Linked DNA regions of Rubinisphaera italica. The protein of the gene in region 2 interacts with the protein of the main gene of each other region in a pairwise test. Links are inferred from orthologs where the notes say so. Each region holds a gene or a part of one and is shown on either strand. Other genes may lie near its edges. The genes, in order: Pan54_RS15590 and acpP.

Region 1 (16,980 bases), 640 kb from region 2 along the record:
AAACCTGGCAGCCTGAGCAGACGGCTCTGATTTTGTGCGATGTCTGGGATTCGCACACCTGTCAGAATGCAGTTTTGCGTCTCGAACAGATTGTCCCCCGACTCAATGAAGTCGTTCAGCAGGCTCGTGCAAATGGCGTGACGATCATTCATGCTCCAAGTGGTTGCATGGATAACTATGCCGATCACAAGGCTCGGCAACGGGCTGCCACTCTGGCGAAAGTTGAGCAGATTCCTGAAGAGATCAACAAATGGTGCTATCAGATTCCAGCCGAGGAAGCCGGGGTTTATCCGATCGATCAAACCGATGGCGGGAATGACGACACTCCCGAGCAAAAATCCAAGTGGATCAAACAACTCAATGCGGAAGGTCGCAATCCGAAGCGTCCCTGGAAGAAAGAACATCCGGGAATTGAAATCGATGCCGAGCAGGATTTCATTTCGGATCGTGGGGATGAAGTCTGGAGTATTCTGGAAAGTCGCGGCATCAAAAATGTGATGATTGCTGGCGTGCATACCAATATGTGTGTGCTTGGTCGACCATTCGGTTTACGTCAAATGGCCCGCAATGGCAAGAACGCCGTGCTGATTCGCGATTTGACTGACACCATGTACAACCCAGCTTCTGCTCCCTATGTGAGTCACTTTACGGGCACGGATCTGATCATCTCCCACATTGAACGGTTCGTTTGCCCGACGATTTCGAGTGATCAATTGATTGGGGGTGTTCCTGTTCGCTTTGAGAATGATAAACGGCCGCATCTGGTTATGGTGATCGCTGAAGATGAATACGATACGGCAGAATCATTACCTCCATACGCGAAGGAAGAACTGGGCAAAGACTTTCGTGTCAGTTATGCGTTTGCTGCGGAAGAGGACCGCAATCTGATTCCCGGCATCGAGAAATTGAAAGAAGCCGACATCGCTTTGATTTCTGTTCGCCGTCGTGTGCTGCCTAAAGATGACATGCAGATTGTGCGGGATTATGTCGCGAGTGGAAAACCGGTAGTCGGCATTCGGACGGCCAGTCATGCGTTTTACATCAAGAAAGCCCCCCCTGAGGGATACGGCGACTGGGAAACTTTCGATCAGGACGTTTTCGGCGGCAACTATCACAACCATTACAAAAACGATTTGAAATCATCCGTCCGAATCGCTCAGGATGTCGAGCATCCGATTTTGAAAGGCATCGATCGTAGTCTGATCTTTCCTCAAGGCTGGTCTCTCTACAAAGTGATGCCCCTGGCTGAGGGAACGACTCCACTCATGTTTGCGAAAATCGAAGGCTATCCCGAAGAACCGGTCGCCTGGACATTCAAGCGAAAAGACGGCGGACGATCTTTCTACACCTCACTCGGCAATGTCGACGACTTCAAGCAGCCTGCGTTTCGGACAATGTTGAAGAATGGATTGCATTGGGCGGTGGAGAAATCGGTTCCGGATTCTGAAGTGCAGTGATCAATTCGTTCCCCATGACTTGATTTTGTATCAAGGTAAAATATACAAGCACGAAGCGCAAGCGAGTGTGTTCAATCGGACATGACACACTCGCTTGCGCTTCGTTTTTTTATTCTTGTATTCTGGGGGCTTCGCTTCGCTACGACGCCAGCCACCCATGTTCAATTACGGGCACCTCCCATCAAGTGGAAAGTTCGCCTTCCCGTTCGAAGGGATTGGCAGCAGGATTTAATTTGCAGAGATAAATCCCGAATTCGTAGAGGAATATCAGCGGGAACATCATCAGTAACATGCTGGCCGGGTCGGAGGGTGTGAGAATCATGGAAAGACCAGCGATCACCAGAATCGCCATGCGGCGCTGTTCGCGGTAAACGGTTTCGGTGAAGATGTTCAGACGGTTCAGGAAAACCATGACGAGTGGTAACTGGAAACTGATGCCGAACATCAGCGGCAGGAAGACCGCAAATGAAACCCATTCCGAAAGCCGAATCTGAGGTTGGACGTCCAGCCAGGCATTAAAGCTGAGTAGGAATTCCAGGATGAACGGGAAGACGACGTAAAAACAGAATACCGCTCCGATTAAGAAAAGCACCAGACTGAGGGAGCCGTAGAGATAAACAAATTTGCGTTCGTGCGGGTATAAACCGGAAGCGACGAACATCCAGGCGTTGAAGAAAATCCAGGGACTGGAGAGCACAACCCCAGAGACCAGGGCCACTTTCACATACGTTAAAAAGGCTTCCTGTACATTCAGGGTGACTGGTCGATTGGTTTTCTTGACCACTTCTCGAAAAATTGAGAACTCGGGTGCGCGAATTCGGAGGGTGATTTCTGCAGGTTTGGCTTTAGGGTCTGTGGACGATGTCCCTACGGGAGTTGGGAATTTTCCTGGATCGGCTTTGTGAAGTGCGTTCAGCAGGTCGGCTTGAGGAATTTGCACATCAATTTGCGGGCCGTTCAATCGGGCATTGGCTCGGGGGATCCCCGTCGCTTCTTCTTCAAGCTCTTCCTCAGTTTTCTTCTTGCCTTCGGTGAGCGATGTCGTCCAGCTGACAAAGCGTTCGATGAATGAGTCATCGCCGAGATCATCAATCCGGTGTTCGCCGAGACCGTGTCGGATCAAGGCTCGATCGATCGGACTGCGGACCAGTGCGACGAGCTTGTTTCCGAAAATGAGCGTAAAAATCGAAACGAGAATCACGCCGAGCAATGCTCGTATCAAATAATAGCGCAGCTCTTCGAGGTGATCCCCGAAGCTCATGCTGGAGTCGTCAAACAGGTCTTTGGATCGGAGTGCCATGATTATTTCACTTCTTCGCACAGGAATGGTGGCGCAAATTCCGTGAGGAAATGTGCCTGGAGATTTGCCGGAGAACGTGATGGGTACTCGGTCGGGCAAAAGGAGATTTACCCCGGAGAGCAATGTTCGCAACCTGCCGTCCAGGTGATTTTCAACTTCCTCAATATCAGCGACGAAGTTGAAATTTAATAACCCAGACTACAGGAAGATCTATTATGGACAGGAAACCGGCCTGATGCAACGCAAATCGGTCATGGAAATGATTCCCGAATGCGAAAGGGTCAATCTTGCAAAATCATAGAAATATGCGATGACTGGTAAATAGCGAGTCAACATGTTTTGATATCATCAATATTCCGTCAACTGATGAACCGTATTTTACGGATAGTTGAGTACTGAAATTATGATTCAGGAGAGAATCTCATGCGGCTACTTTCTCAATTCTCTGCGGTTCTGAGCATTTCCTGCTGTTGTTTGATTGCGATCTCTGCGAATTCAGCCTGTGCAGCCGACTGGAATCAATGGCGGGGACCTGACCGGACTGGCTATGTTGCGACTACCCCTGCTGTAATCTCTGAATTACCGGCTCTGGGGTTAACACCGACTTGGATTACCGACTCGATTCCTTCTGCCAAAGGCGGCGGCTGGGGATCTCCTGTGGTGGCGGATGGTAAGGTCTATCTGTTTGCCCATAAGAAAGAACTGGTGGGGGATCCGCCGGGAGAGAAACAGTTTCCGTATTTGTCACCTGAAAAGCGAACACCTCTTTCTGATGAAGAATATGCAGAATACGAAAAGAATCGCCGAGCCGAGGATGCCGAGCGGGCCAAGGCTTATGAGTTTCGTGAATTTGTGCTGGCTTACGATGCATTGACTGGTCAGGAAGAGTGGGTCAACCAGAGTGAATCGACCTATACCCGATTTCCCCAATCGGGATGTCCAACGATCGTGGCCGGGAAATTATTAATTCTCGGAGCAGGTCGGACGGCTCGATGTCTTGATGCGAAAACTGGTGAGCAACTCTGGGAAACTAAACTGCCCGGCGAGTTCAGCGACGAATTTTACCAGGCTTCGGTTCTGGTGGTCGATCAAATCGCTGTATTTAATGCGACGCATTTATTCGGGCTGGATCTCAACTCTGGATCCATCGTCTGGTCAGGAGATCCCGAGCAGACGAAAAGTAAACACGCTTCGCCGGCCGCCTGGACACATCAGGGAAAGAACTATGTGATTTCTATTGGCAATGGCGGCGATGCGGTTTGCTTGAATCCACAAACTGGCGAAGTGATTTGGAAAGTCGCTGCGGAGGGCGGAAGTGCTTCGCCCGTTGTTACAGGTGACAAGTTGCTGATTTATGGCAATAGCCGCAAGAAGGGGCTGGCCTGCTTTAAGATGACGCCTCAGGAAGCGGATCAAGTATGGGTCTTTCAGCGAGTGACCGACAAAGGGAGTACGCCGATTGTTGCCAATGGAGCCGTCTACGTGCAGGGGGAACGCAAACTGGCTTGTGTGGATCTGGAAACGGGTCAGCAAATGTGGATGGCGAATCTCGATATGGAAAATCCGCAATGGGGTTCACCCATTGCAGCGGGGGATATTGGATTTTACGCCTACGATGGCATACTGGGATTCTCCTTGAACCCAGATGAATTCGTAACCCGGTTCGATGCCAAGATCGACAAGAATCATCTGCTGGCGCCGACGAGTCATTTTCGAGAGCTTTATCAGATGGACAGCAACGACCTCGATGCCGAGGCTCGTAAGAAAGCGTTGAAGGACTATCAGCAAAACGTCGGACGGCACGGTCCTCTCAAATGCGCCACCCCAGCATTTGCGGATGGATTTCTGTATCTGCGATTGAGTGATCGACTCGTCTGTTACGATTTGAGGGCTGCATCACAACAGGTTTCGCAGAGGTGATTGTTAGCACTTAACATTCTGGGGGCTTCGCTGCGCTACGACCCCAGCCACCCACGATTGATCAAAACAATAAGGGAACGCGAGGTTAAATACCTCCCGTTCCCTTTTTTACCCTCAACCTTCAACCAATTTACTTCGCCGTTTCAATCACGCGGCTCGATTTGATTTTCACCTCTTCGAGAGGCTTATCGGCAGAGTTGGTTTCGACGCCACCGATTTTCAGGACGACATCCAGAGAATCCTGGTCTGCTGTTTTTCCAAAAACGGTATACTGGTTATCCAGATGGGGAACTCGTCCCAGGCAGATGAAGAATTGAGAACCGGCAGAGTTCGGATCGCTCGTGCGGGCCATCGACAAAACACCGGCTTCGTGGGGTTTGTCGTTGAATTCCTGAGGAATGGTATAGCCCGGCCCACCTGTTCCTGTGCCGTTTGGGCAGCCAATCTGAACGACGAAATCGGGAATCACTCGATGAGCGATGATGCCATCGTAAAAGCCGATTTTTGTCAGGCCGAGAATGTTTTTGCAGTGACCTGGAGCGACATCCAGCCACATATCGAGCAGGATTTTGCCGGCTGTGGTATCGAATTCGATTTGATAATTGTTCTTGTCGAAATCCATCTCCGCGATCGCGGCGTCTACATCGGCCCGGTAATTTTTACTCATAATTAAAACTCATTCCTGTGAAGTGCGGCTGGCATTCCCAGCCAAAACTGAATTATTTTTCCATAGATGGCGGCTAATAGGCCATACAGGTTAATGATTTAGAATGCAAATTCAAACATGCGTGGGATAATAACTCCGGGAGAAGCGATCTGTTGACAGACAAATTCGATTGCGTGAAGTTTCTGTAATGAAACCGATGATTTCGCTTACGATATCTACATTACTCAGAACCAGACGTCAGAGTTAACCGTCCGAAGAGGTCGCTCCGGTGATGTCGTTCGCGTAGGTATTAATCCGACTCACTACACCATGAATGTCATTGTCGGAAACACCGCGATTTTCCAGAACCGTGAGTAAATGTCCTACAAAAGCGGTCAGGTGTTTTGAAGTGATGCCCCGTCCGGCATGGGCGTAGGGGAGATCGAGCCCGCCATATTTTTCCGGCCCCCCGAGTGCAGCAGCGATAAACTCAGATTGCATCTGGCGCTGCTTCGGCATGTCGACGTTTTCAAAAAAACCACTTAACAGCGGATCTGCTAAAACAAGATCGTACATGTCGTCGATAATCTGCCGGATTTCTTTGGATCCTCCAAGTCGATAATACAGCGTCTCTTCGTTGGAATTCATCTGGCTACTCCTGGGAGAGTGGTTGATCGCTTTGAATAAATCCTGTTTGTGAATGAAATACTGTCAGGCAACTGGCTGTCATCTGTTTTGCGACAATCATTGGAGAGTTCTGTTCCCTGAGATCATCTCACCACAATTCAATTGTAACCGGCGGGAAAGGAAATTTGAACTGGATCGAACGTACGGATTTGTCGCACTTCATCCATCATGTCGAGAATAACCAGTAATCGCTGCTGACTTCATAAGGGTTCGTTGAAGTCAAAAATTCTCGGCTCCGGTAGTCTTGTATTTGGGAGCCTCATAGTCAAAATTTAGCCTGAAGACATAATACGAAAACAGTCTTAACAAATCGAACCGTCCCCTTTGTCTGGTTGCTCACCTTGACGAACCATCCTGGCCAGCGATAGTACTATGGATTTGCTGAATTCGCTAACTCCGACGAGTCAATCCATACTCGTTATCTCACTTGTGGCAACAACCGGCTTGGCGCTTGGCAGTCTCAAGTTTCGTGGGATCGGCCTCGGCTCTGCCGGTGCCCTGTTCACTGGAATTGCCTTTGCCCATTATGGAGTGGTGATTGAACCAGAGATTCTGCATTTCGCGAAAGAGTTCGGTCTGATTCTGTTCGTGTTCACAATCGGAATCCAATTGGGTCCGAGTATTATTGATCTGTGGAGACATCAGGGAGTTCGTCTGAATGCCTTGGCGATTCTCATCGTATTGAGCGGAGCTTTGCTGACCGTTTTGATGGCATTTCTTCTCAATATCCAGGGAGAGGCAGCCGCCGGTTTGTTTTCCGGGGCAACGACAAACACTCCTTCACTGGGAGCGGCACAGCAGGTGCTTGCGGAACAGTCGACAGATGCGGAGGGTTCGAGCAGTCTCCTCGCTTTAGGGTATGCGGTAGCCTATCCTGGAGGCATCGTCGGCATCATCGCTTCGATTCTACTTCTCAAGCGGATATTTAATATCGATCTGGAGGCGGAGAAAAAGCAACTGATCGATCAAGCTCCACAAGCCCCTCCCCTGGAACGAAGAAATCTGTTGATTCTGAATGCAAACTTGAGCGGAGTACCTCTGGGAGAAATCCCCGGGCGTCAGGAAACGCATGTGATGATCTCGCGGATCTGGAAGAAGCAGGAAGATGTCGTTCATCCTGCGGCTGATGAGACACCGGTCGAAGTCGGAGATGTGATTCTGACGGTTGGAACGGCTTCCGAATTGGATCGCTTTCAGATGATCGTCGGACAGGTTTCCGATCAGAATTTGATGGAAGCCCGTGGCGATGCCAGCTGGCAACGAGTGATCGTCACCAATAAAAAAATTCTGGGAGATTCTTTAGGTGAGTTGGGTTTGCATCAGCGATATGACGTGAATGCCACGCGGTTGATTCGAGCCGGTGTAGAGATGGTCCCAAACAGAGCGACGCGACTCCACTTCGGCGATCTGCTACGTATCGTTGGGAATACAGAGAATCTCATACAGGCATCCCGTTTTCTCGGCAATGAACCCAAAGAACTGGACCATACTCAGTTCATTCCCTTTTTTGTCGGTCTGACCGTGGGCGTCATCTGTGGTTTGATTCCAATCAGCTTACCAGGATTGCCTGTGCCTGTTCGTCTTGGACTGGCCGGTGGTCCGCTGCTGGTAGCGATTTTGTTCAGTCTGATCGGAAACTTGGGCACTCTTGTCTGGTACATTCCCAGTAATGCGAATCATTCAATCCGCGAACTGGGAATCATCCTGTTTCTGGTCTGTGTTGGGCTCAATGCGGGCGGGAATTTTATGGAGACCGTGCTCACGTCAACAGGTGCAATTTGGTTGCTGGCTGGTATTGTGATCACAATGGTTCCGTTACTGATCACCGGTCTGGTCGCCCGTTATTGGCTCCGGCTCAATTTCCTGACACTCTCAGGCGTCATTGCCGGCAGCATGACTGACCCCCCTGCACTCGCATTTGCATCATCCTTATGCCAGGCCGAGGGGGCTTCGATCGCCTATGCTGCCGTCTACCCTCTGGCCATGATGTTAAGAATCCTTGTTGCCCAAATTCTTGTCTTGCTGTTGTGCGGGTAGCCTGACAATGTCGTCCAGATTCCGTGACGGTCCTTGGAACTTGTCTAATACAAACAATTCCGGGAGTGGGGCTTATCCATTCAAAACAATCTCTTTTTCCTGCGACTTGCATAACCCAATTGCCAGCAAAAACCAGCCAATCAGAAATGAAAGTCCTCCAAGCGGGACAATCATGCCGAGCCAGGGCTGGTTCAGTAAAGCAAGCAGATAGAGACATCCTGAAAAAAGCAGAATGCCAGTGACAAAGAAATAGCCTGCAGCATTGAGCAACCGACGCGAATGATGCGGATAAAAAGCACCGATGAACAGCAATCCGAAAGCATGCCAGAACTGGTATTCTGCTCCCGTTTTGAAATCCTGCAGATACTTGTGAGCAGCAGGAATGGGGTGCCCCATGACCATTTTGGGTGGTTGGTCTCCGTAGAGCTTGATGAATCGATCTTCCAGACCATGAGCAGCAAAGGCACCAAAAATAACGGCCCAAAATGCCAGAACTGCTCCCAAGGCTCCCCAACGATTCATGATATTTTTTCCTTCAATCCTTGTGTCACAGGGGCTTTTTAAACTCAGCAGGCTGGCACGTCCCTGAGCATCGCGAAGGGCGTGGCGATGTGATATCACCACACTCACCACTTTGTTCTGGGATGTGCCGCCCAATCCGAATCATGTTAGTGACATCCGAAACAGGCGCCCCGAGCCAGTCATGACTCGACTCAGGATGCAGAACCTGTTGTATCGGAATCTCCAGCGATCAGCATAGGTTCGGAAGGTTTGCGGATTATGCCAACCACCACCGCCAGTCCGATAAATACACCCATCGCCACAAAGCCAACCATGCGATAAGGGCTGGAGTAGATGCTCCAGAAGCTTCCGAATGCAGCCAGCAGTGAGGCGGTCAGCATCAGAATGTTCCAGACGACAAGCTGAACTCCCTTTGGTCGACTTGCTCCCATCAGGCTTTTTGAATTCATCATGAACATGAAAGTAAAGTAAGCAACTGGTAATAGAACCATTCCGAACATTGATGTCGGTACGGCCAGCCAGAGTTTGGCGTCACCCGACCACAGGAACGGTCCAAGTGCACCAGACAAACCAGCCAGATAACAGCCTGCTCGGTGATACATTCCCGTGTGAGGCAACTTGAAGATTTCACAGATCACGAAACCGTTGATCAGCATCAGTATGATAATCGTGGAGACGGCCATGCCGAGCACGCCGATTCCGAAAATGACTTGTGAGAAGATCGGGCCAGTCAATTCTTTGAGTGAACCTGCCAGATTGAACGCATCTCGAGTAACCAGCATAGCAGCCAGTTCACGATCGGCTGCAGGAAGATCGCTGACGGCTGCTTTCATCGCAGCGGGGTCAGCTTTTAAAATTGCGAACTCTCCAGCAGACACTTGCTGTTCGAGTCGTTTCTCTACCAGTTTGTTGTAGCCACCGACGAGATTGCCAGCTGGTGCAATTGCATTTCCCTGTTCATCAACTTCACCCATAAATCCGGGAGCGGGCTGAGCATGAAATTGAGTTGCAGAAGCAATCACTACACAACTGGTCGCCAGCAGGAAGGGGATGAACAATCCAAAAGCGAGATCGAAAATCGCCAGTTCGCGATGCACGCGTCCCCAGCCTTTTCTCAGCATGGAATACGGGAGCAGGAATGTCATATTGATCCCGACGGCCGTTGCAGCAGCGGTAATCATGACCTGCTGTTGTTCGGAAACAATTTTATCAGTCCAGAATTTAGAGTACTCGCCTGTTTGCGCCAGAATCGCAGTGAATTGATCGGATGGCCGCGACATCAGGCTGAGATCGGGAATGAAACCAGCCAGAATCCTCCCCCAATCCAGTCCCTCTCCACTGAAGGTCATTTTCAGAACGACGCCGAAGAAACAGAGCACGACAATTCCAACCATGATCTTAAGCAGCAATTCGAAAATACGAATTCCTTTGCTGCCGGAATCGTAAAACCAGATAATGGTTCCTGTTGAGATCAGCAGGAAAATGACGATGATCAGCTTGCTGGTAAAGTCATCCATTGCCCCGGCTCCGAAGACGCCAGGCAGTAAATTCTGTTGAATGGCAGCGGTCCCGAGAGCAAACTGCGGCATACACCAGACAAAGTTGGCCATCATGGTCGCAATCGCCCAACCCCAGCCGAGGACCGGATTGATGTGCTTATTGATTGCATCAAAAGGCCGTTCGCCCGTCGAGAGGGAGACATAAGCAATTGCACTGAGCATGATGATTCCCATAATCATTGCCAGTGGTTGCAGCCACATCAGGCCAAAACCAGCCAGTACACCTAAGTATAAACTGCCCGAAAGTGAGCCACCACCGAGAGTAATGGCACCTTGCAGCCAACCTGGTCCGGAAAGGGAAAAGTAGCCCAACATCCGTTTCAGGAATGGTTTGGCCTGCAACTCTTTGAGATAAGCTAGTTCAGTGGATTCGGTTGCGGCATCTGCCTGGGGATCGTTCATAAAATTAGCCTGCTGCGGTGTATGTTCTTAAATACTTGTGATCTATACGCTTATGCTCGACATTGAAAGTGCATCGAATGCATTTTCAATACTCCATGAGCATTGCTCATGTCTGCATTAGAGATCAATAATCGTTCAGATGAAAAATCATTGATGCGGAATAACAGACTATCCGCAGTGTGACCACAAAACAAGCACGGACTACACCTGGAATGTGAAGTCTTTTATCCGGTTGCAGTTCCGGGAAGATCATCTGTGATTCGCTGAACGACCCCCTGTGCATCGACCATGGCCAATACCGTAGAGCCTTCGGCGATTAGGGTTTCTCCGCGCATCACACGATACGAGTGCTCCAGTTTTGCAGCCGAGACCTTGTCGATGGTGGCGGTCACATGGAGGAGATCGTCATAGCGAGCCGGGTTCCGAAAGCGGAAATTCATTGAAACAACAACAAAAAACAGCCCTCTCTCTTCCATTGCCCTGTAATCACCACCGTTCACACGAAATAGATCTGTCCGGGCTTCTTCAAAATAAGCGGGGTAGTTTCCATGATGGAGAAACCCCATCGCATCCGTTTCACTGTAACGGACACGAATACGGGTTGTATTACTGGTGATATCGGGCATCGGTCTCAGACATTCCCTTATTTCTTGTTGAATTGAGTGACTGAATACCTCTCGACTGCTGCCGAAAGATTCGAGCCTTGGACGACTGACTGAACTCCTGACGCCCACAAGTTTTTAGTTTTGAAAAATAAACTATGACAGATTCAATTCGACAATTCCACTTTCAGAATTCTGGAATTGAACAGAAGGCTGATTAAGGGTAGCCGCACAACCGGAACGATTGCTCCAGATTCCTCAAAATCTTCCTGCCCACGGCAATCTTCTATTTGTCACTTGAATTCTACGACCTAGCGTTGAGCAGCCTGCGTGAAAATTGAATATCAACGCAGACGATTTCGGCATCTGGCAGCTGGTCAAGTAGTGTTAATTTGAGGATCGTTTCTATGTTATTGGATGACATTTCCGTTCGAAAAACTGGTCGAACGACTCGGGGAGCTCGGTATGCCTCATCTCAACGGGGTTTATTGGCGCTGGTTGAATTGCATCAGCACGCAATTGAACTGGAAGCCATCGAAGAAGAAACACCGACTCCGAATGCAATCTCTCCAGCAATCTTGCGAGATCTGCTCACCTGTCTGCACTTTCGGGATGAAAATACGTTTCTGCATTCTCGTCGCGTTTCGTTGATTGTCGTCGGTTTGGCCAAGCAACTCTGCTGGAATGCAGAAGCGATTCGTGAGATTGAATTGGCGGCTATGCTGCACGACATCGGCAAGATCGGGATCCCCGATCACATCCTGTTCAAGCCAGGCAGATATACCATTGAAGAAGCATCGTTAATGTCGTTACGAACTTCAATTGCAGAAGATATCCTCGATATCTGCTGTATTCCACTACGAATACGGAATATCATTGTGGAATCTCGTCTGCCATTTTCCAGAATGGAAGATTATCTCCGCCCTCTGGGAAAAGATCTCTCACAGGCAGGTCGCCTGCTGGCGGTTGCCGATGCCTATGAATCACTGTCGCGCGATCAGATTTATCGTGACGCGAAATCGGGACCGGAAATCAATAAAATCCTCAATGAACGCGCCGGTTCCATGTACGATGCGAGCATCGTGCAGACATTAATTCGCTGGGTTGAAAATGGTGGCGAGGCCGCCCTTCAGGATGTCGGTAAAGAATCGGCAATGAATGGGATGACTGCCCAGAGTGGAGCTTCTCTGGCGATGACTTCTCTCAGTAATATCTTCAGCCATCTTTACACACTCGAACAGGCATACGATGGGTTTGTGATTGTGGGAGTCGAAGGCAAAATCCTGTTGGCCAATCGAGGTTGTCGGGAAATCTTCCAGCAAGCTGATCGGGACTGGTCTGGTCAGTTATGGAATGGAGAATTATGTCCGCAGGCTGATGCTTATCAGAATCTCCTCAGCGATGACAATCTGCCTGTATACAGGACTATGACAGATAAAATGCCGTCAACCACTACGATTAAAGTTCCACAACCTGAAAATCTCTGGGAAGAACTGGAGGTTCAATCGATCCCCATGTTTGACTTCAATGAGGAACTGATTGGTGTCGGAGAATTTTATCGACGCAAGCAGCGGAATCGTGTGGAGTCGGCTAAATTTCGAGAACTCTCACTGCAGGCCAGTCGGGACGCTTTAACAGGTGTCGCGAATCGGGGCACCTTGGAAAATCAACTTTCTCGGGCAATGGCTAACTTTAAAGACGATCCCATTGAAAATCTCTTCTCGGTGGTTTATCTGGATATCGACCACTTCAAGTCAATCAACGACACCTTCGGCCATGCCACAGGGGATGATGTCCTGGTAACACTGGCAAAGCTATTACGAGAAGAAGCGTATGCGAGTGAATTTGTAGCTCGGTACGGCGGCGAAGAATTTGTGATTGTCTGTCCAGGGCTGACAGCCAGTCAGGCGTTCAAACGCGCAGAGCGTTTTCGCCTGGAAATTGCCAAACTTAAATTCGAAACTGCAACGTCTTTGAAAATCACTTCGTCATTCGGTGTCTCACAGGTCGAAGAGAGAGATTCACTCGAAAGTGTTCTCATGCGTGCAGACAAAGCGTTGTATCAATCGAAGGACCAGGGACGAAATCGATCCACCTTGCTTCAGCAATCCGATATTCATCAGGAAAATAAGCCGGAAAGTTCCCGGGCAGGGTTTGTGTTTGAAGCCTCAATCAATGGTGTGCTCTTCGACAACTTCCTGATCCTCAAATTACAGGGATTTGCAGAGCAGAATCATGCGAAGTTACTCAAAGTTCAGGAAGGCAATGTCCAGTTTCAGTTCGGACGCAAAAGGTTCTTTAAACGCTGGGGTAAGAATGCCGAATACCAACCGGTTCGTGTTGAGATCGATGCCAGGGCGGCTTTAAGTGCCCATGGCAGCCGGTCAAACTCCCAGAGATTGAATGTAAAAATCACACCGATTGGAATCCCCGCCAACCCGGAAATGTTCAAATTGCGTGCCCAATATGCCTATAGCACTTTGCGATCTCACTTTCTGAGCCAGGACTAACAATTACGTACCTCAAAACCGCCAGGCCAATTCACAACCCCAAGCATCTTCTATGCTTGGGGTTTTATTTTTCCGACAACCATGACGACAACCCTCACCTTAAGACGAAACCTTTAGCTTCTTAGCATTCTGGAAAATTTCTTCTGAGCATGTGGGCGACAGACCTTCGGTCGGTAGCCACTGCTCGAACTTATCGGTTTGAGTCGATAAGTAACCAGTTCAGACTATTCCGGTTCGGGAATCTCGACGATCAATTGCGATTGTTATAAGATATGCCACTAATCCCATTTGATTACGAAACTGGCAGCAATGATTGCGATATTTTCCTTACTCGTCACGATGTTTCTATCGCTCATGGTGACGCGCATTGCGGCCATGGCACTCATGCTTACGGGCATCTCCCGGGAAATGGCCCGCTTCCAGGCCCGCTCGGCTTTCACTGGTGTCGGCTTCACTACGACTGAATCCGAAGCGATGGTCAATCATCCGGTTCGCCGACGAATTCTCATGATCCTCATGCTCCTCGGAAATGTCGGAATTGCTACCGTTGTCGCGACCATTATGATTTCAGTAATGCAGGTCAACAGTTCCGGAATGCAGTACACGACTTTTATATTGTTGATGAGCGGGCTGGCTTTCCTCTGGTATTTTTCGAGCAGTCGTTTTATCGAACGGCATTTGAATCGATTGATTTCCTGGTCGCTTCGAAAATTCGGCAAGCTGGAAGTCCGCGATTATGTTGCCATCCTCCAATTGCAGGAAGGCTATGCGGTTTCCGAAATGGTGGTGGAATCTAAGGATTGGCTCACAGGGAAATCTTTACGGGAATTAAGGCTGCCCAATGAAGGCATACTTATCCTCGGACTGCAAAGGCGTGGCGGCACTTACCTGGGGGCACCAGATGCCGGTACGATCATTAAGCCGGAAGATACTTTGATCCTTTACGGCCCGCTCCATCGCATCCAGGAACTCGACCAGCGCAGAAGCGGTAAACAGGGCGACGAAGCTCATGAAGAAGCCGTTGATGAGCATGCCGAAACGATTGTTGAACAATCAGAAATTGAATACGAAGAGGAAGAAGATGAGCGCAGAAAAAGCGACCGTGGAGCAGATTCGTGAACGATTTGATCACGATGTCGAACGATTTTCAAATCTCGAAACGGGTCAGTCGGCTACCATCGACGCCCCATTAGCAATGGATCTGGTTTGCTCAGCCGCGGCTGCCTGCACGCCGAAGGCAACACACCTGCTCGACCTGGGCTGTGGCGCGGGAAACTATTCCCTCAAACTTCTGGAACATCTACCAACGCTGGATGTCACTCTGGTGGACTTGAGCCAGCCGATGTTGGACCGTGCACAAGAACGTGTCGCCAGCCAGACGACAGGAGTCGTGAAGACGATCCAATCTGACCTGCGTGAGCTGTCTCTGGAAGTCAACTCCTGTGATATCGTCCTGGCCTCAGCAGTCCTTCATCATTTACGAACAGACGAAGAGTGGTCGGCTGTCTTTGAGAAGATCTACCAATCTCTCCGTCCCGGTGGTTCCTTCTGGATTTTCGATCTCGTCCTCTCCTCCAGTCATGAAGTCCACGAACTGATGTGGCAACGTTACGGTGAATATCTGACGGGCTTGAAAGACGATGCCTATCGCCAGCACGTTTTCGATTACATCGAATACGAGGACACTCCACGACCTTTGGTGGAACAACTCGAATTACTGAAACAGGTTGGATTTGCCGAGGTGGAACTCCTCCACAAAAACTCCTGTTTTGCAGCCTTTGGTGGCATTAAGCGTTAACGTATCCAACAGGAATAATGCTGAGTCATGCCGATATGTGGATAATACGTCTCTGCTTTCGGTGCAGCCAGAAGAATCATTTTCGTATGCAAACCACTAATTTCATGCGTGAGATCAAGCAGTCGCTTACCAATCCCCTGCCCTTGAAACTTTTCGTCCACAGCGAGATCAGCTACGTAAACACAGGCGGAATAATCGGTGAGTGATCGGGCAATACCAACCAGCAGTCCATCCTGACGAGCAGTCACAATCACATCGGCTTGCTCGACCGCTTCCTGCATCAACTCGGGTTGATCTATCAGTCGTCGCTCAGCAAGGGTCGAACGTTTTAGAATATCGATATAGTCATCGACACTGAGTTTGGGTGATTGTTCGTAGTGAATATCAGGCATTGGTTGAGGTTAGTTTTGTAGGGTGCGTCCTGACGCACCATGCTGCAGACAATGAATTGAAATAGAAGATCTCGAAATGTGAATTAACGGAGAGAAACTTTCGATTGCTCACGGGCAAGGTGCGTCAGGACGCACCCTACTTCTAGATCCAAGACCCTGGACCAACTCACTTTGTCGCTCTTAGATAATCACATAAATCGCGGACGTTTTTCACGAATGTCTCGGATTCAATCACGCCTTCTTTAGAGGCTTTGTTGTACCCCTTCATGTTTCCTGAATCGACCCAGGCACCACGTTCATCGAGACCAGACATGATACTTTGAATTCGATCCTGTGAAGGTTTTCGGGGAGATTTCTGACGGATCGGTTCCTTTGTCAATCTGCGATACTCGCTCTCATACTTCTCAATTTTCGCTGGAATCTTGAAGGCGTAATGTGTGGGCAAATTGGAATCGTCATATGTCAAATGGTACTTGCCATCAATGACCTCTAAGTAGAGCGGGCGGTTCGTTTTTAATTCGTAAAATCGAGCCAGTTGCCCGTCTTTCAGCAGAGACGATTTCAAATAGGTCAAAGCACTCGGAATGGGTTGCAGATATTTCTTATCGCCTGACTTCTCAAAGAGCATCATCAGCGTTTCGATTGTTTCCTGGGTTTCATCACTTGCTAGAGCGGGAGGCTCGAATTTTCGATCCCAGACGGGGTGCATCTCTTCATTGTACTGCTGACACCAGCCTTGCTGAGGAATCGGCATTTGGGCTCGCACAAGAAAATCTCCTGCCCGTTTCGCACAATTCAAATATTCGTCATCCCCATAAACTTCCCAGGCGAGCAGCATTGTCGAGATCATATTCCCGGTGACATTATCGTTGAGATAATACTTCCCCGTCCAGTCGTTTAGCCACTCCCGGCTCCACTCCTCAGGATAGGACGCATTTAATACGGGATACTTCGGCCAGACCGGTTTGCTCGGATGTCGATCCCAGTTCTGCGCCCAGCCTCCGACCGGATGTTGAGCTTGAATCAAGGCATTCAGGGCGAACATACAGCTGTCATGAATTTTGGAATTCTTAAACTTCAAAGTGCCATCCATTCGAACCATAAACCGGACAGCTGCGGGAGTCGTATCATCATCGAGCGTGGTGATA
Region 2 (3,176 bases):
CCCCGAAAGATTCTTTCGGGGCTAACCAAGTTTTAGTGAGCAAATTCATTGTCAGGTGAAACGCCCCGAGTCAGTCATGACTCGGGTGGGGTCGAGTCACCTTGGGCTTGATCTCAAAAGTCGCACAAGGATCGTGAGAACACCCCTGCAATAACCGGCAAGGCTCGCCTGAAAATAAAAGCACGAAGCGCAAGCGAGTGTGTCACAGAGTTGAGGACACACTCGCTTGCGCTTCGTGCTTGTAGAATTGCGATCCAATCAATTGAACTAGAGCATATTCAATAGTTACCTGCAGCGTTCAGCAGGAGCAAACACATCGTTTTAGGACATTTGATGTCCATGCGACTGCAGATACCATTTGAAAATGGTCTAGCAAAAATTACCCCTCAAACGTCTTAACAACCAGGCAGGCATTGTGGCCGCCGAAACCGAAGCTGTTGGTGAGGATGTGAGACATCTTTATCTGACGGGCTTCATTGGGGATGTAATCGAGATCGCAAGCTGGATCTGGATTTTCGAGATTGATTGTTGGCGGAGCAACCTGCTCCTGTAACGCCAATGTACAGATCACGAATTCCACACCACCAGAGGCTCCCAGCATGTGACCGAGCTGGCTTTTCGTACTTGAAACAGTCAGTTTTTTCGAATGTTCACCAAAGACCGTTTTAATGGCAGCAGTTTCGGCTTTGTCGCCAAGTGGTGTACTCGTGCCATGGGCATTGATGTAATCGATGAATTCGGGTTTGACTCCGGCATCATCCAAAGCGCGTCTCATTGCATAGGATGCTCCACGACCTTCGGGATCGGGGGCGGTCATGTGCGTGCCATCTGCGGACATGCCGTAACCGACAAGTTCGCCGAGAATGTTGGCTCCACGAGCTTTGGCATGTTCGAGCTCTTCAAGGATGACAACACCGGCTCCTTCGGAAAGGACGAAACCGTTGCGGTCAGTATCGAAAGGCCGACTCGCCCGTTCGGGCTCGTCGTTTCTTTTGGAGAGTGCATTCATGCGGGCAAAACCGGATAATCCCATCGGGGTCATCGCTGCTTCGCTACCACCGGTCACCATGACATCGGCTTCGCCATATTGGATCAGTCGATAAGCATCACCAATTGCATTCGTTGCTGAGGCACAGGCAGTAGCAACCGCTGAGTTTGGTCCTTTGAGCCCCCAGTTCACTGAGATATTCCCACTGGCGGCATTGACCATCAGCTTGGGTATCATGAAAGGAGAAACGCGGGATGGCCCTTTATTATAGAGCGCGTCGTGTTGATCTTCGATCTCATTCAGTCCGCCGATCCCACTGCCGATCAGCACACCATGTCGGTAGGGATCTCCCTGAGAGAGATCGATACCAGCTTGCGTGATCGCTTTATGTGAGGCGACCATACCGAACAGGACAAAGCGGTCCATGCGGCGTTGTTCGCGAATATCGAGCGGCATGTGATCCTCGGGTTTGAAGTGGCGTACTTCACCCCCGAAAGTGACTTTGTATTCTGAACAGTCAAACCGTTCAATCGGGCCAATTCCGCTTTTGCCTGCGCAAAGCTTGTCCCAAAACTCAGCCACTTCACAGCCGAGCGGGGTCACAACCCCGCATCCTGTGACTACAACACGTCGGCGCATCGTTCAGGACTTCTCCTGAATATATTTGACAGCATCACCAACGGTACGAATTTTTTCGTAGTCGTCATCTGGAATTGTGATGTCGAATTCTTCTTCAAACTCCATGACGAGTTCAACCAAATCCAGTGAATCGGCTTTCAGATCGTCTTGAAATGAGCTTTGAGAGTTGATTTCTTCCTTAGGGAAGTTCAGCTGCTCGCTCACAATGCCGATAACTTTTTCCTCAATGTCCACTCGAACCCTCTCCTGTTTTCGGGTTGATAATTCTGGCAGGCCAATCCTGTATTCAATGGCCCAATATCGCGTTTCTCGTTCAGCCTGACAAGTCCGACTGAGAATTAACTGCCAACAGTAAAATTGACATTGCTTCCGTGGTATATCGCTTTTTGAAATTTGTGTAAACTCTAATCCCGACCTGTTTTTACTCATTTTACAGGAAGCTGGGAATCCGTGGCAAAATCTCTGAAATAAATGCTGAATCCTGCTGGTGAATTGCTCCATTTAAACCTGGCGATTGGTGGCACTGTCAAACAAAGCCAGTGCCACCCTGATTTAAAATTGGATCAAAGTATCAGGCAATTGATTCATCGTTGTAATTTTCGACGCTTGCTTTTCTGGCAATCCGCTTCATCAAGCCTTTTAGAACTTTCCCAGGACCGATTTCATAAAACTGCTCGACACCCATTTCCAGCAATGCATTCATCGATTTTTCCCAGAGAACAGGGTGCACGACCTGCTTGACGAGAATATCACGAATTTCAGAGGCATCGCTATGTGTTTTCGCATCGACATTGGAGACTACGGGAATTCGCGGAGCATGAATTTCCACAGATTCCAGAACCGCCGCTAACTTCTCCGTTGCCGACTGCATAATTGGTGTGTGAAACGCTCCAGCGACTTTTAACGGAATCGCCCGGCCACCTGCCTCTTCTGCAAGCCCGACGACCTTGTCACAGGCAGCCTGATCCCCGGAAACGACAATATTCCCCGGACACAGGTAATTCGCAATCTGAATCAAACCAGCATCGCTGGCTTTGTCGCAAACCTGCTGAACTTTTTCTTCATCGAGAAGCAGAAGACTGACCATCCCGGAAGGAGTCGCATCGGCTGCAGCCTGCATGGCCTGACCACGCACTCGGACAACCCGCAAACCATCTTCAAAAGACATCGCTCCAGCAAATGCCAGTGCCGTGTATTCGCCCAGACTCAATCCAGCTGCCACTTCGACCTGATCGAATGCCTCTGGCGACTGATCTTTCACCACTTCCAGCGACGCCAAACTCGAAACATACAAAGCCGGTTGACTGATTTCGGTCGCATTGATTCGTTCCTCAGGACCTTCGGCACATAATTTCAGGAGATCGAAACCGAGGATTTCAGCAGCTTGATCAAATAACTGACGTGCGGCAGGATATTTCTCGGCAACTTTTACGCCCATTCCAATTTGCTGGGCGCCTTGTCCGGGAAACAAAAAGGCTGTTTTTGGCATTATTCAGTCTCTCTTCCTCGCTCCCAAGGTCCTCCCTGGGAACGCATGATTCCGAAGCTC

Evidence for each region.
Region 1: the proteins of acpP (region 2) and Pan54_RS15590 interact in binary tests that used the Escherichia coli proteins (3 or more experiments, as listed by UniProt). The link is inferred for Rubinisphaera italica from one-to-one orthologs.

The regions. Positions count from the first base shown.
Region 1 is NZ_SJPG01000001.1:4,154,713-4,171,692, forward strand. What follows is about bases 9,456-12,172. They hold Pan54_RS15590 (acyl-CoA thioesterase), read right to left. Parts: upstream 11,157-12,172; coding sequence 10,755-11,156; downstream 9,456-10,754. Other genes in these bases: Pan54_RS15585 (divalent metal cation transporter), read right to left, coding at 9,456-10,530; Pan54_RS15595 (diguanylate cyclase), read left to right, coding at 11,540-12,172. Outside these bases: Pan54_RS15550 (ThuA domain-containing protein), read left to right, coding at 1-1,457; twin-arginine translocase subunit TatC, read right to left, coding at 1,639-2,757; Pan54_RS15560 (PQQ-like beta-propeller repeat protein), read left to right, coding at 3,181-4,677; Pan54_RS15565 (peptidylprolyl isomerase), read right to left, coding at 4,808-5,344; Pan54_RS15570 (group I truncated hemoglobin), read right to left, coding at 5,588-5,971; Pan54_RS15575 (putative transporter), read left to right, coding at 6,383-8,047; Pan54_RS15580 (DUF423 domain-containing protein), read right to left, coding at 8,120-8,569; more of Pan54_RS15585, read right to left, coding at 8,761-9,455; more of Pan54_RS15595, read left to right, coding at 12,173-13,642; Pan54_RS15600 (TrkA C-terminal domain-containing protein), read left to right, coding at 13,952-14,761; Pan54_RS15605 (class I SAM-dependent methyltransferase), read left to right, coding at 14,724-15,440; Pan54_RS15610 (GNAT family N-acetyltransferase), read right to left, coding at 15,437-15,832; Pan54_RS15615 (AGE family epimerase/isomerase), read right to left, coding at 15,999-16,980.
Region 2 is NZ_SJPG01000001.1:3,528,095-3,531,270, forward strand. Bases 247-3,176 are described here. They hold acpP (acyl carrier protein), read right to left. Parts: upstream 1,862-3,176; coding sequence 1,631-1,861; downstream 247-1,630. Other genes in these bases: fabF (beta-ketoacyl-ACP synthase II), read right to left, coding at 380-1,627; fabD (ACP S-malonyltransferase), read right to left, coding at 2,199-3,116. UniProt on the Escherichia coli protein: Carrier of the growing fatty acid chain in fatty acid biosynthesis.